Regions from separate parts of the Solibacillus sp. FSL W8-0474 genome, predicted to be linked through region 2. Evidence: predicted binding sites of a transcription regulator. Region 2 holds the regulator's gene; the other holds the start of a gene.

Region 1 (7,910 bases), 360 kb from region 2:
TAGGCGTACGAACACTGGATATTGCAAAACGCCTGCTTGATTTCGGATATCATCCACCAACAGTGTACTTCCCATTAAATGTTGAAGAGGGAATTATGATTGAACCGACTGAAACAGAATCGAAGGAAACTTTAGATGCATTCTGTGATGCAATGATTCAAATCGCACAAGAAACAATAGATAATCCTGCGTTAGTTCAGGAAGCCCCTCATACGACAGTTGTTAACCGTCTAGACGAGACACGTGCTGCAAGAACGCCAGTATTACGTTATAAAAAACAAGAACAAGTAACAGTGTCTTAATATTACCAAAAGGGTCAGAGATATTCTGACCCTTTTTCTAATGGAGAAGTTAGACTTCTTACAATTCACTTTATATATAGTAGAAACTCAAAATTAAAAGCCCTCTAATGAATTAGAGAGCCTTTAAGATTAGTTTTTTGATTTTACTTTACCTGTCCAAGTTTTAAATCCACCTTGCAATTGATAAAGCTGGCTATAACCCTTTTTCTTTAAAGATAGCGCTGCTCGTGCACTACGGCCGGAATTTTGGCAGTAAAGGTATACAGGCAGGTCAGGACGTATTTCTTTATGACGTGTGTTGAATTGCGTCATAGGAATGTTTCGAGCGCCTAAAATATGGCCTGCTTCGAATTCTTTCGGTTCGCGTAAATCGATTAATTGTGCTTTACGATAACCTTCAATAAATTGTTCTTGCGTTAAATTTGTTACCGCTTTTTTCAATCGCATTGAATTGATTACTACGTAAGCAACGATTACGACTAAAATTGCTAGAATCGTGTATAAAATTGTCACAGCGATATTGCCCCTTTCTTTCTGTACTTTCTATTATAAGAGATGAACTAGAGTTAGTCGAGCCAGTTTGCTAAAATGTATTATTGGAGGCGAGAAATTATGAAAAAACAATGGTATTTTATTAATTCCGGTCCATGTAACCCGGCATTTAATATGGCATTAGATGAAGCTTTGCTGGATTGGCACAGTGAAGGAGAAATCCCCCCTGTCATTCGATTTTATGAATGGAATCCTGCAACTTTATCGATCGGTTACTTTCAGCAAGTACATAAAGATATTAATCTACAAGCAGTCCAAAAGCAAAATTTAGGTTTTATTCGCCGTCCTACAGGTGGACGTGCTGTTTTACATGATCAGGAGCTAACATATTCCGTGATTGTATCAGAAAGTTATCCAAATATGCCAGAGACGGTAACAGAAGCATATCGTGTTATTAGCGAAGGGATATTGCAGGGGTTCCGTCAGCTAGGGCTAAACGCCTATTTCAGTATACCTGAAACGAAGGAGCAACTGGATGATCTGAAAAAGCCGAAAAGTGCAGTTTGCTTTGATGCGCCAAGCTGGTATGAGCTTGTTGTAGAAGGAAAAAAAGTGGCAGGCAGTGCGCAAACACGTCAAAAAGGTGTCATATTACAGCATGGTGCAATATTATTGGATTTAAATGAAGAATTGTTATTATCGGTATTTAATTTCGATTCTGCTGAGGCAAAAGAAAGAATGAGAAAAAAATTACCTGAAAAGGCCGTAGCGATGAATCAGTTTGTCGATGTCCCATTTACTATTGAGCAATGTGTAAATGCATTTTCAAAAGGATTTGAAGATGCGCTAAATATTGAATTGATTCCTTATGAATTAAACGAAAAACAACAGCAATATGTGGATCAATTAATGCAAAAAAAATATTTAACCGATGAGTGGAATTTCAAAAAATAGATTACGAACATTTGTTTTTATTTTTACGAAAAAAATTTTGATACTCGAAACGTTGATATACAGGGATTTAACATAAACTAAAAAAAATCAACCCTTGATTGAAATAAATATTTGGTGTAATCTTTTTTAAGGAATTATATATAACTCAACATATGGGATAGTCCTAATGAATCAAACACAAGATATGGTGTTTGATTCTCGTTTTTGTTGGGAATGTTAACATTATTAAATAGCGTTCAAAGGGGGCTTGCATGGTGGTAAGTGTTTTAGAACAATCCATCCCATTCAATCAGTTAAATCAGGATATTAAGCAATTTCCTCAAGTTCATCCGATTACACCAGATATGCATATTACGCATAAAGGTGTGTCGCGTCTTGTCATGATTGACCGGTATTCTTTTAAGGATACAGAAAAGAAAACATTAAAAGCAGGAGATTTTGTTGTACTGACAGTAAAGCAGGATCCAAAATTCCCGGCACGTGGACTAGGTATTATCAAATCAATTGATCTCGATAAGAAGAGTGCACTTATTGAAATTGAAGAGGATTATCGCCACGTACTAGAGGGAGAAGAGCAGACAACAGGAATAATTGAGCGCTCTTTAGATATTATTGAAAAGCCTTTGGAAATTTTCTATGAGCAGATTGCAAAGCGAAATGCAACAGGCTTAGCATCTGTAGAAAAAACTGAAGAAAAGCGAAAAGAATGGTTCGAAAAATTTTACGAACAGCTTGTATCAATGAACTTTATTCCAGCAGGCCGTGTAATTTATGGAGCAGGTTCGGAAACTGAAGTAACATTCTTCAACTGTTATGTAATGCCATTTGTGGCAGACTCTCGTGAAGGAATCAGTGACCACCGTAAGCAAGTAATGGAAATTATGAGCCGTGGTGGCGGTGTTGGTACAAACGGTTCAACGCTCCGTCCACGTAACACATTAGCGCGCGGTGTAAACGGTAAATCAAGTGGTTCTGTGAGCTGGCTTGATGATATTGCCAAGCTGACACATCTTGTTGAGCAAGGTGGTTCTCGCCGTGGTGCTCAAATGATTATGTTAGCAGACTGGCACCCAGATATCGTAGAGTTTATCATTTCAAAAATGCAAAACCCTCGTATTCTACGTTATTTAATCGAGAATACCGATGATGAATCGATTATTCGTCTAGCAAAAGAAAAATTAAAATTCAAGCCTTTATCACAGCAGGAAGATGCGATGTATCAAGGTATTGTGAACTATAAAAATATTGAAGGTTTTGGTGGATTTAATGAAGCGATTATCCGTGACGCTGAAACGAAACTACGTGATGGCGGAACGTATTCAGTCCATAATGCAGACTTCTTAACGGGCGCGAATATTTCGGTAACATTAACTAAAGAATTTATGGAAGCAGTAGAAAATGACGGAGAATTTCCACTGCGCTTCCCGGATGTAGCAAACTACACGCCAGAGCAAATGAAAGATTACAATGAAAAATGGCATGAAGTTGGCGATGTTCGCGAATGGGAAAAGCTTGGGTACCCAGTGCGCACATACCGTACAATTAAAGCAAAAGAACTTTGGAATTTGATTAATATTTGTGCAACATATGCTGCAGAACCAGGGATTTTCTTCATTGATAACGCAAACGACATGACGAACGCTAAAGCATACGGTCAGCAAGTTGTTGCGACAAACCCTTGTGGTGAGCAACCATTAGCACCATATTCCGTTTGTAACTTAGCTGCAGTAAACTTAGCGAAGTTTGCAAATAAGGAATCAAAAACAGTTGATTTTGAGGCGTTACGTGAAACAGTAAAAGTTGGCGTACGTATGCAAGATAACGTAATTGATGCAACACCTTACTTCCTTGACGAAAATAAAAAGCAAGCACTTGGTGAACGTCGTGTAGGTCTTGGTGTTATGGGGCTTGCGGATTTACTAATCTATTGCGAAAAAGAATATGGTTCTGAAGAAGGCAATGCACTTGTTGATCAAATCTTCAAAACAATTGCGGTTGCAGCTTATGAGCAGTCAATTGAATTAGCAACAGAGCGCGGAAGCTTCCCGTTCCTAGAAGGACAAACAGAAGCAGAAACAGCGCGTTTACGTGAAGCATTTATTAACACAGGCTTCATGAAAAAAATGCCACAGCATATTCGCGAAAATATTGTGGCAAACGGTATTCGTAACTCGCATTTATTGACGGTTGCACCAACTGGATCGACTGGTACAATGGTCGGAGTTGCAACAGGGCTTGAACCTTACTTCAGCTTTACTTACTACCGTTCAGGTCGTTTAGGGAAGTTTATTGAAGTAAAAGCCGAAATCGTAAAAGAATATTTAGATGCGAACCCAGGTGTGGATGAAAATAACTTACCAAACTGGTTCAAATCTTCAATGGAGCTTTCTGCTGAAGCTCATGCAGATGTTCAATGTATTATTCAAAACTGGATTGATTCATCGATTTCGAAAACAGTAAATGCACCAAAAGGCTATGGAGTAGAGCAAGTACAACAAGTGTACGAGCGTCTATACCGCGGCGGTGCAAAAGGTGGTACGGTGTATGTTGACGGTTCCCGTGATACACAAGTATTAACTTTAAAAGCTGAAGAGGCAAATTCAGATGAGCAATTAGAGTTTGAAGAGTTCAAACAAATGGAAGACCAAGTAAAACGTCAAGTTGTGTTAGTGGATACGATTAAACCATTAACAGATACTGACGTAACAATCGGTTCGGAAGTAGGTAATACATGTCCTGTTTGCCGTCAAGGTACGGTAGAGGAAATGGGCGGTTGCAACACATGTACAAACTGTGGCGCACAGCTGAAATGCGGACTGTAAATTTTTCCAAGTGAATTTGAAATAAATTAAAATCATCCCTCCCCTAAGAGTTTATTAGGGGAGGGATGATTTTTTTGTTGGCAATAACATATAGCCTTAGATTCATCTGTCACTAAATCCTTAACCGATTCGTAGCATGGTGTACTAATGGCCAGGCACGCACGTCAATCCTTTTTGCGAAGTGGACGATAGGAACTGTATTTTCCACTTCAATGCCTTGCTTTGATAGTATCGTATTTATCGTAATTTCGGCTTTAGCTTTTTGTAAGATCCATGGTCTATGCAAAATATCGCAGCGGACTGGAGTACCGAACAAATTTAAAGTATAGAAGCAATAACGTTCCGACATCCATTCGTCAAAAGAACCCTTTGCTGCTAAATAGGGATCTGAAATTGGTCTATAGCTACAAGCAAATTCAATTTCCAAGTCATGGCGTCTTTTACTTTCAAATTGTATGGATGAGCCACGATTGATAATTTTCATCTTAGAATACCAATACGGCAAATGGAAAAATGTTCGGGCTCCTTTTACAGCCGGCCAATTGTCTGCATCTAGACTAAAAAAGTAGATACCGGGTTTTCCGTCCATTGTCACATATGTCCGTACATTGAGTTCCGGAAAGCGGTTTGTTCCAGGTACTGGCGGCAATCCCCTAAGTCTAACCCCTGACATAAGAAAAGGAACAACTCCTATCCAATAAGTACCTTCATATGAATCCAGTTCCAGCTCTTTTGGTACTATTTTTCGTAACATTTCATATTTAATCGGGTAATGGGCAAACAAAAGATCGCTCCATGTCTGCTTCATCCCCCATGGTAAATTCGGCAAAGCCCACGGACGGTGACTGTCATCCCATTTGTTTTTATTCATTAATAACCTTTCTTCCAATGCATCTCACTTCCTTTGCCATATATTGTTTATATATAAATATATCATTATTATTCTATTCCTTTAGAAAAAGGTCAAAAAGGGAAAATTGTCCTAAAATATCAGTCTAAATACTGATAGGAAATGATTGTGCAATACCTTATCATTGTAAGGTAGTTTTAAACTATCAGGTATATCCTGCAAATATATGAATGATAGGTGGAAAACATGAATTATCAAGTATTATTATATTATCATTATACAACAATTGAAGATCCGGCAGTATTCTCAGCGGAGCATTTAGCTTTCTGTAAAGAAATCGGTTTAAAGGGACGTATTTTAGTCGCTAATGAAGGCATTAACGGGACAGTTTCTGGAACAATTGAGCAAACAGAAGCCTACATGGAAAAGATGAAGTCAGATCCTTTATTTGAAGGTATCGTATTTAAAATTGATGCGGTAGAAAGTCATGCGTTCAAAAAAATGCATGTCCGTCCTCGACCAGAGCTTGTTAACTTAGGCTTAGAGGAAGATGTTAATCCACATGAATTGACAGGCCGTTATTTATCCCCTGAGCAATTTATGAAGGAACTGCAAGATGAGAATACGGTTGTTTTAGATGTGCGCAACACATATGAATATGATGTTGGCCATTTCCGTGGCGCGATTCGACCAGAAGTACAGAATTTCCGTGATACACCGCAATGGGTACGGGAAAACCGTGAACTATTTGAAGGTAAGAACGTATTAACTTACTGTACTGGCGGTATCCGCTGCGAAAAATTCTCCGGCTGGATGAAGCGTGAAGGATTTGGGGATGTTGGTCAATTACATGGTGGTGTCGCAACATACAGTAAAGACCCAGCAACAAAAGGTCAACTTTGGGACGGCCAAATGTATGTATTCGATGAGCGTTTAACAGTGCCGATCAACCAGGTAGAGCATGTCGTAGTTGGTCGTGATCATTTCGATGGTACACCATGTGAGCGCTATATTAACTGTGCAAATCCTGAATGCAACAAGCAAGTTTTAGCATCAGAAGAAAACGAAGCGAAGCATTTAGGCGGCTGTACAATAGAGTGTACGAAACATGAACGTAACCGCTATATTGTACGTAATGTGCTATCTGAGCAACAAGTTGAAGAAGCAATTGCTTTACTGGAAGCATAAAAAACCACCCATCATAATAATAGAAAGGTAAGCTATTACATGGCTTACCTTTTTTGTGTATTTAGGTAAACTTTCTAGTACATTAGAATATCGTAATTTATTGGGGGAAAAAAGGAAGGGGGATCTTTATTGGGCAACAAGAAATATTCGCTACTGTTCAGATGTTTTTTGACTACACTTATAGTGGCGGGCTGTACAAATGAAGAAAATACAATGTCCCGTTTGGATAATGAAGATGGAAATACTATAAGTAAGCTTGAACAAACACTTCAGGATCAGCAGGAAACGATTGTAGACCATGAAAATAAACTGACAGCATTGGATGAGTGGGAGCAAGTCATGAATGAATTATCATTGCTCAAAGAGTCCACTTATTATTTGCAAAATCGACTTGATTTACAAGAAGCCGTTATAAACGAAACAACTAATTATAAAACAGCTATTTTAAATAGTTTCGATATTAACGAAGAATCATTTGTTATAAATATTACGTATACGAATAAACTCATCGATGAGGATGCGCCGAATGGTTATAGACTAATTGAATCCACAGAAGGAACGAAAGAGATAAGTATAAAAAAGGATGTGCCAATCTGGATGCTCGAAAACCCGGGAGAATCAGTACAAGTAACTTGGGAGGAATTTGCTCCAATGAGCGGATTTCTGAAATTATATGAAAAAGATGGGGAAGTAGTATTCATTTCTGAAATATATTTACCTTAATTTTCTTGTTTCACAGGCTATTTCTTTAAATAGGCTGTTTTTTTCATGAATAAACATTGTGTATAATAAGGAAAAATGCTTTAAAGGGGTACTTTTTGTGCAAAAAATTTATGTAGTAGAAGATGATACGGTAATTTTGGAAGAATTAAAACAGCTCTTAAAAAGTAATGGCTATTTACCCGTGGATGCACCCCCATGTGACTTAGCACTGTTAGATGTCAATCTTCCAGGAGAAAGTGGCTTTGAAATTTGCCGTAAGCTCCGAGAATCTTCAGATGTGCCAATCATTTTTTTGACGGCACGGGATTCTACAGAGGACGAACTTATTGGTTTTGGCGTTGGTGCGGATGATTATATTCGCAAACCTTATAATTCTTCGATCCTATTAGCGCGCATTTCACGATTATTGATGAGAAAAATAACGAGTCATCAGTCAGTGCGCGGATTAACATTGGATGTAGGGAATATGATGGTTAGCTTTGAAAACAATTCTACTGAGCTTACCAAAAATGAAACACGTATTTTAGCTTGTTTAATGAAAAAAGAACTTGTTACAAGGGAAGAAATTATAGAGGATTT
Region 2 (7,910 bases):
GTACGAAAATGTGCGCATCGTTTAAAGTCATTCCGCGTACACGTTGTAAACCAGATACGGCACCTGACATTTCGTAACGGTGCATTGTACCAAGTTCCGCGATACGGATTGGTAAGTGACGGTAAGAGTGCAGACCGTTTTTGAATACCATCATATGGTGAGGACAGTTCATCGGACGTAAAACAAGTGTTTCATTGTCCATCTCCATTGGCGGGAACATGCCGTCTTGATAGTGCTCCCAGTGTCCTGATGTTTCATATAACTTTTTCGAGCCAAGCACTGGTGTATATACGTGCTTGTAGCCTAAAGATAATTCTTTGTCTACGATGTAGCGTTCAATAGTTCTGCGGATTGTCGCACCGTTTGGTAACCAAAGCGGTAAACCTTGACCAACTGTTTGGCTAGTCATGAATAAATCCAATTCTTTACCGATTTTACGGTGATCACGTTCTTTTGCCTCTTCAAGCATTTGAAGGTGATGTTTCAGCTCGTCTTTTGTGAAGAATGCAGTACCGTAAATACGTTGTAACATTTTGTTGTCTGAGTTACCGCGCCAGTAAGCACCAGCTAATGATAATAGTTTGAACTCTTTTAATTTGCCTGTAGATGGTACGTGTACACCACGGCAAAGGTCAAAGAAATCACCTTGGTAGTAGATTGATACTTGATCATCTGCAGGAATTGCTTCAAGTAATTCTAATTTATACTCGTCGCCAACTTCTTCGTAAATTTTTTGTGCTTCATCACGAGAAACATTTTTGCGCTCGATTTCGATGTTTTCAGAAATGATTTTTTTCATTTCTTTTTCGATTGCTGGTAAATCTTCAGCAGTAATCGGAGTTGGTGAATCGATATCATAGTAGAAGCCAGAATCAATTACTGGACCAATACCTAATTTTGCATCTGGGTACAGACGTTTTACTGCTTGCGCTGTTAAGTGAGCAGTTGAGTGACGAAGAATTTCTAACGCTTCATCTGATTTGTTAGTAATGATTTCGATTGCACCATCTTGTTCGATTCCTGTTTTTGCATCGATAAGTGTACCGTTGATTTTACCGGCTAATGTTGATTTTTTTAGACCTGGGCTAATAGAGCCTGCAACGTCTAATGTAGATGTTCCTTTGGCAAATTCCTTTACTGCGCCATCCGGAAAAGTTAATTTGATCACTTCTGACATGTTATTGTCCTCCTTATAAGGTTTTCATTTAATAGAGAGTAGCAAAGTGTCGTCATCCCAATCCGTTGATTTCCGTTTCGGGCGGACGCTTTCCGCGGGCGTGGCCTGAGCCTGTAGTCTCAGGCGTCACGCTTTTCCCGCTGGAGTCGCCGCCCTACACTACAATCAACTAATCTATAGCTATAAATTAATTTGCTCCCAATATTTTTTATCAGTCAAAATATTTGCATATTAAGGCAAAATAAAAAGCACCGTCCCTATAAAAGGGACGATGCTGTATGCTCGTGGTGCCACCCTTCTTCCTTCTTCGTCAATACGAATTAGAAGCTCTCGGTCAGTTAACGTACTGAGAAACGTTGACGGATTGGCCCCGTCACTGCTCAAAGGTAGTAAAGTGAAACGCTTGTGCTAGGAAGCTTGCAGCCGTGGCTCCCCTCTCTAAAAGCAGTTCGTTAAACTTGTTGTCCTTTTCAATGCATTTTTTGTTTAATTACGTACAAAGTATACGCTCGATTTATAACAATTGCAACTGGTAAAAAGTAAATTTTTCTGTTATTTTTTATTCTCGGCGATTGACTCCATCCATCGCAACCGGAATTGTCACAGCTTTAATTCGTTCCATAATACGAGCAGCCTTTACGACTTCGATATCACCACGTTGTGATTGCGCTAAATGATGCTCCAGCCCTTTATAATCAAAGTTCGATGTAATAAATGTTGGTAATTCTTCACTCATTCGATAATGTAAAATCGTCCCAAGTATTTCATCACGTGTCCATGCCGACATCGTCTCTGCACCGATATCATCCAACATTAATACAGGCGCCTTTTTGACATAGTCTATTTTTTCATTCAAAGTATTGTCGCTAATCGCATTTTTCATTTCTCGTAAAAACTCAGGAACAAATACGACAACTGTTCTTACCTTTAGTGTTGCAAGCTCATTTGCAATCGCTCCAAGTACAAAGGATTTTCCTACACCGAATTTACCGTACAAGTAAAATCCTTTTTTCGGTAATTCTCCCGTTCGCTTATAAGTCGCGACAAATTCAGCTGCTTGTTCTGCAATACTAAGTCGGGAATGATTGTCGATTGCCAAATCTTTTAATGTTGCCTTTAATACATCTTTTGGCATATGCATGCTCGAAATCATATTGGCTACATCACGTCGTTCATCTTCACGAAGCTTTTGCTCACAAGGAACATACGTAATATCAATGACATTATGCGTTATAAATAGTTTCGGAAGATAACCTTGCAATAAATTTGTACATTGTCCTGTATGTCCATTTCCGCAACATCCTGTTGACTGTGAAATAAATTCGTATAATTTAGGTAAACTAATTTCAACCATTTCTTTCGTCACTTGCTGTTCATGTTCACGTAAAAACTGCTGAACTTTCGGATGTTCGATCGTCTCTCTGCGCATCGCTTCAAAACGTTCTTTAAAAGAGGGCATTTTTTTCTTGATTTGATTTAATTGATTATTAATCGGTTCTATTGTTATTCACCTGCCCTATCAAGCTTTTGTAATATTTTTAGGCGCTCCTGCTCGAAATCCACTGTACTGTCTTTTTCTGGTTGCTGCTGCTCATTGCGCTTGTAAAACCAGTCAGGAACTTGTTCATCTCGTCCACTTTTACGATTGTACGAAGGCTTCTTTTGGGAAGTAGCCGGTTGTTTGACCACTGAACTTTCCTGTTTCCATTTCGTATATTTATCGCGTTCTTCACGAGCTAAATCCATCGCCTCTTTAGCCGTCTTCAATTGCTTACGATTCCAGTGATCTGCGATTTTTTCTACATAGCTTTTCGGTAATTTCATATCTGTCGATAACATGACATATTCGAGCAGTACATTAGCCACTCCTATAGGCATGCTATACTTTACAACTAAATCTTCTGCAAGTTGAATTGAGGAAGGAATTGGTTCTTTTCCATTATTGATGTCACGCAACACTTGAACAGGCGGTGTTGTTTCCAAATAATGCAGAAGTTCTTGTTCTTTCGTCAAGTTTTCCGCGTGTAAAGTATCATTACTTTTCCCCTCGAATACTTTTGTCATGACAGGGGCTTCTGTAGAAACGGTCAATTTATAATAATCTGCTGCACAACGTTTTAAACGATCTGTCGTTAGTTTATTTTGCTCGTCCAATGCTTGTATTACCACTTTTTGCATTTGCAATGGTGTGAGATGATACAAAAAGGCAAGCTTTGCAATTGTTTCCTTTGCTTTCACAGTTAATGCAGCACTCGGTATTAACTGCTCAGATAAGCCAGCCTGCAGTAGCTTAAAATCAAATTGCTCATAATAAAATGGATAATCAATTTGCTTCGGTGTCATTGTTTCCAACTCATCCTGAGGCAGATTTTGATTAATCGGACGGTACACATCCATAAATGTACGTGTAACCTCTTCATACTGTTCTTTATTTGGCTGAGTCAAAAAGCGCTGACGTAATTTTCGATAAGCTCCCTCGCCAATTTTACTAAATAAGAACATCGATAAAAGCGGATCTTTAAAAAAGCTCGGTGCATCGAGTGGTCTTACTAATTCATATATAAAATGACGTTCATTAGCAGTATCCTTTCGCCAAGTACGCATTAAACCAATCGCTTCCAATGCAATTCGCGCTTCAAAAATCTTTTTCAAAGGCATCGACAATACATGCATCAAATAATAATGATTATATTGCTGAGGTGTATGATTTTCAGCTTCCGCCCATAGCGTTAAAAATAAACTTATCGGCTCCGGTCCTGTTAGGGGCTGATAAAATAGCGTTAATAATTGACGTTCATTTGTAGATAATGCGTGAGGGAGCGTTATTTCAAAATGATCTGTTGGCTGTATTTCTTTAAAGTGAACCATTTTGTCCCCCTCCTAAAACTTATTTGTCACTTGACTGGCGTGTCATAATTTCTTTTAATTCCTCGATAAATACAGTAATATCCTTAAATTGTCGATAAACGGATGCAAATCGTACATATGCAACTTCATCAACTGTTGCAAGACGATCCATTACCATTTCACCCACTTCTTCCGAGCGTACTTCTGCATTGCCAAGTCGACGTAATTCCTTTTCAATTGATAATACTATCTCTTCCAATTGATCTAAAGCAACCGGTCGCTTCTCACATGCCCGTATTAGTCCTCGCAATACCTTTTCACGGCTGAATTCTTCACGCGAGCCACCCTTTTTCACAACAATTAAAGGTGTTTCTTCTATTTTTTCAAATGTCGTAAAACGGAAAGCACACGATTCACATTCACGACGTCTTCGAATTTCTTTATTATCATCAACAGGTCTTGAATCTACAACACGTGTACCGTTGTATTGACAAGCTGGACATCTCATATTTTATTTCTCCTAAATGTTAGTTTATCTATATTATAACAAAAACAACGCGCGTGAAATAGTTCTTCATGCGCGTCGAAATTTTCCAAAAGGAAAGTGATTCAATTATATAGTGCCCTATCGTTTCACACAATAGAAAATGCCTTTTGTAAAAATAAATATTCTACAAAAGGCAATAGTTTAGTTATATCCCGGCACTATACATGCCGAAAGAATCACTTACCGAATTTCGAATCAAGACTTTTCAATCTTTTTACTCGTAAAAAGAAATTAAATTATGCATTAACCGCTACTAATTCTTTGGCAATTTTATTTGCTAAGTCTACTACACGTGCAGAGTAACCCCATTCGTTATCATACCAAGCAATTACTTTTACTTTACGGTCACCTAAAACAATTGTTGTTAATCCATCAACTGTAGAAGAATATGTTGTTGTATTGTAGTCTGAAGATACTAATGGCTCCATTGAGAAGTTTAAAATACCGTTCATTTTGCCTTCAGCAGCTGCTTTAAATGCAGCATTTACTTCTTCTACTGTTACATCTTTTTCTAAATCTACAACTAAGTCCACCAATGATACGTTTGGTGTAGGTACACGTAAGGCCATACCGTGAATTTTACCATCCAATTCTGGCAACACTAAGCGTAAAGCTTTAGCTGCACCAGTTGAAGTTGGAATAATTGACGATGCACAGTTACGAGCACGACGTAAATCTTTATGTGGGTTATCAATGTTATTTTGATCATTTGTATAAGCATGTACAGTTGTCATTAAGCCATTTACAATACCAAATTCATCATTTAATACTTTTGCTACTGGAGCTAGGCAGTTTGTAGTACAAGAAGCATTTGAAATGACATCGTGTTTTGATAAATCTAATTTATCATCGTTTACACCTAACACTACTGTAATATCTTCATTTTTACCTGGAGCTGTTAAAATAACTTTTTTCGCGCCAGCTTCTATATGCTTTGCAGCGTTTTCACGGTCATTGAATTTACCAGTAGCTTCAATAACAATATCTACACCCATTTCAGCCCATGGTAATTTTAAAGGATCGCGTTCACTAACTAGCTCAACACGTTTACCGTTTACGATTAATGCACCTTCAACCGCTTCAACAGTACCTGGGAATACACCATGATTTGTGTCATACTTAATTAAATGTGCTAACGTTTCAGATGGGTAACTTGCATTTACTGCTACGATATTAACATCACCGCGCATCATCGCTTGTCGGAATACCATACGACCAATGCGGCCAAAACCATTAATTGCAATAGAAACTGTCATATTATTTAAATCCTCCTAAAAGTACGATTCATTCGTTTTATTTATTCGTTGATTAGTATAACACATATTCTAAAAAGGTGAACATATTTAACGCACATAAAAAAAGTTGTTATTTTCAGATAATACATACCCTAAAAATAAATGCCTTAACCCACTTCAAACAAAAACGGGCAAGGCATTATTTTATTTCAAAACATTCCATTCAAATAAAACATTTTGCAATTGAAGGGCAGTATCTTCCAAAGAGCCATTATTATAAATAACTACATCAGCTAGCGCTTCTTTATCTTTAACAGGAATTTGCGTAGCAATACGTGCTTTTGCTTCTTCTTCGGTCAAGCCATTTCGTTCCATTAAGCGTTCTAGTTGAACATCCTCCGTTACAGAAACTACGATAATCTTTTCAACAAAATGCTCGAGCTTGCTTTCGAATAATAATGGAATATCCATAAATACGTTTTTTTCACCGTAGGAAATAAACTCATCACGCTGGCGAATCATTTCTTCACGAATAGCTGGGTGAATGATGGCATTTAGTTGTTGACGCTTCGTTTCATCATGAAAAATAAGATTCCCTACTTTTGCGCGGTTCATTGTACCATCTTCAGAAATGACATCCTGTCCAAATACTTCTGCGATTTTCAAAAGCGTTGGACTTCCTGGCTCTACGACTTGTCGTGCAACTTGATCGGCATCAACAATTGGTAAGTTATATGACTGAATCATTTTTGCGACTGTACTTTTTCCACTTGCAATACTTCCTGTTAAACCTATAATCACAGTAATTCCCCTTTACTTTTGACATTGAGGACAATATGTTGACGTCCTTCCCCCGATAACGATGGATTCTGTATTTGCTTCACATATTACACATTGTTTTTTTCCGTACATTTTTAAGCGATGCTGCATCGTACCTGCCCCACCGTTAATACTCCGATAGTCAGATATTGTAGAGCCGCCTGAGTCGATGCTTTCCTGAAGTACATCACAAATCACTTGAAAGAGCTCCATTTTTTTCTCTCTATTTAAGTCACTTGTCACACGGCCAGGATGAATGAATAATTTAAATAAAGCTTCAGTTGCATATATATTCCCGCAGCCTGAGATAACTTGACCGTCCATAATGACTTCTTTAATTGCCTTTTTCGCAAATTTCGGCTTTTCACTTTGCGTTAGGAAAAAATCACATGCGCTTTCATCAAAAGGCTCCGGTGCCATTTTCAGTAAAGGTGGATGGTCTGCTAGTTCTTTTATAAAGCGTAATTCACCAAAACGGCGAATATCTGCATAGACAAGTAATTCTCCACTTGCTAAAGTGAATACTGCATGAATATGCTTCCGAAATTTTTCTTCCGCAATCTCCAGCACATCATTAACAACAAACCAGGCACCACTCATCCCTAAATGATTTACTAAAATAAAACGTTCATCACTTTTCTTGAGATGAAAGAATATATATTTTGACCTGCGCTCCAATTTATCGATTATCATGTCCCGTACTACTAGTTCAAACTGTGAAGGCTTCGCATTTTTTACAATCGCCTGTTTCCCTTCTTCATGCGATGTATACACGACATCCGATAAAGAGACTGAAACAATCGTTTTCCCTTCTACTATTGGTCGTAAATCACGTACGACCCCTTCTACTTCTGGTAATTCCGGCATAACTGGTACTCCTTATTTCGCATCGTACCATGTAGGACCATATGAAAACTCAACTTTTAACGGCACACTTAACTTAATTGCATTTTCCATAACTTCAGGTACGATACGTTCTAAAATTTCAATTTCTTCTTTTGGTGCTTCAAAAATAAGCTCATCGTGTACTTGTAACAACAGCTTCGTCTGCAGCCCTTCTTGTTCAAGGCGTGCATCCATGTCAATCATTGCTTTTTTAATAATATCCGCTGCACTTCCTTGAATCGGCGTGTTCATCGCCGTACGCTCCGCAAAACTTCTTAAATTGAAGTTCGAGCTTGTGATGTCCGGCAAGTAGCGGCGGCGATTTAAAATCGTTGTAACAAAGCCGGCTTTCTTGGCCTCTTCAATACTTGTATCCATATAGTTTTTTACACCCGGGAAG

Evidence for each region. The regulator NrdR, encoded in region 2, represses ribonucleotide reductase genes. The targets are predictions, from matches to a motif close to AACACNATATATNGTGTT.
Region 1: NYE67_RS12415 (vitamin B12-dependent ribonucleotide reductase) is a predicted target of NrdR. The motif match lies at 1,923-1,940, and genes of this name have one in related genera.

Annotation. Positions count from the first base shown of each region.
Region 1 covers NZ_JBBOQJ010000001.1:2,460,867-2,468,776, reverse strand. Annotated here, with positions in the region: gene gcvPB (aminomethyl-transferring glycine dehydrogenase subunit GcvPB) at 1-302, shown strand, start outside; gene NYE67_RS12425 (rhodanese-like domain-containing protein) at 432-815, opposite strand; gene NYE67_RS12420 (lipoate--protein ligase family protein) at 915-1,748, shown strand; gene NYE67_RS12415 (vitamin B12-dependent ribonucleotide reductase) at 2,000-4,570, shown strand; gene NYE67_RS12410 (YqjF family protein) at 4,683-5,441, opposite strand; gene trhO (oxygen-dependent tRNA uridine(34) hydroxylase TrhO) at 5,667-6,608, shown strand; gene NYE67_RS12400 (hypothetical protein) at 6,738-7,331, shown strand; gene NYE67_RS12395 (response regulator transcription factor) at 7,429-7,910, shown strand, end outside.
Region 2 covers NZ_JBBOQJ010000001.1:2,819,837-2,827,746, forward strand. Annotated here, with positions in the region: gene thrS (threonine--tRNA ligase) at 1-1,177, opposite strand, end outside; gene dnaI (primosomal protein DnaI) at 1,737-2,678, opposite strand; gene NYE67_RS14265 (replication initiation and membrane attachment family protein) at 2,681-4,045, opposite strand; gene nrdR (transcriptional regulator NrdR) at 4,065-4,532, opposite strand; gene NYE67_RS14275 (glyceraldehyde-3-phosphate dehydrogenase) at 4,808-5,827, opposite strand; gene coaE (dephospho-CoA kinase) at 6,011-6,607, opposite strand; gene mutM (bifunctional DNA-formamidopyrimidine glycosylase/DNA-(apurinic or apyrimidinic site) lyase) at 6,620-7,492, opposite strand; gene polA (DNA polymerase I) at 7,505-7,910, opposite strand, start outside.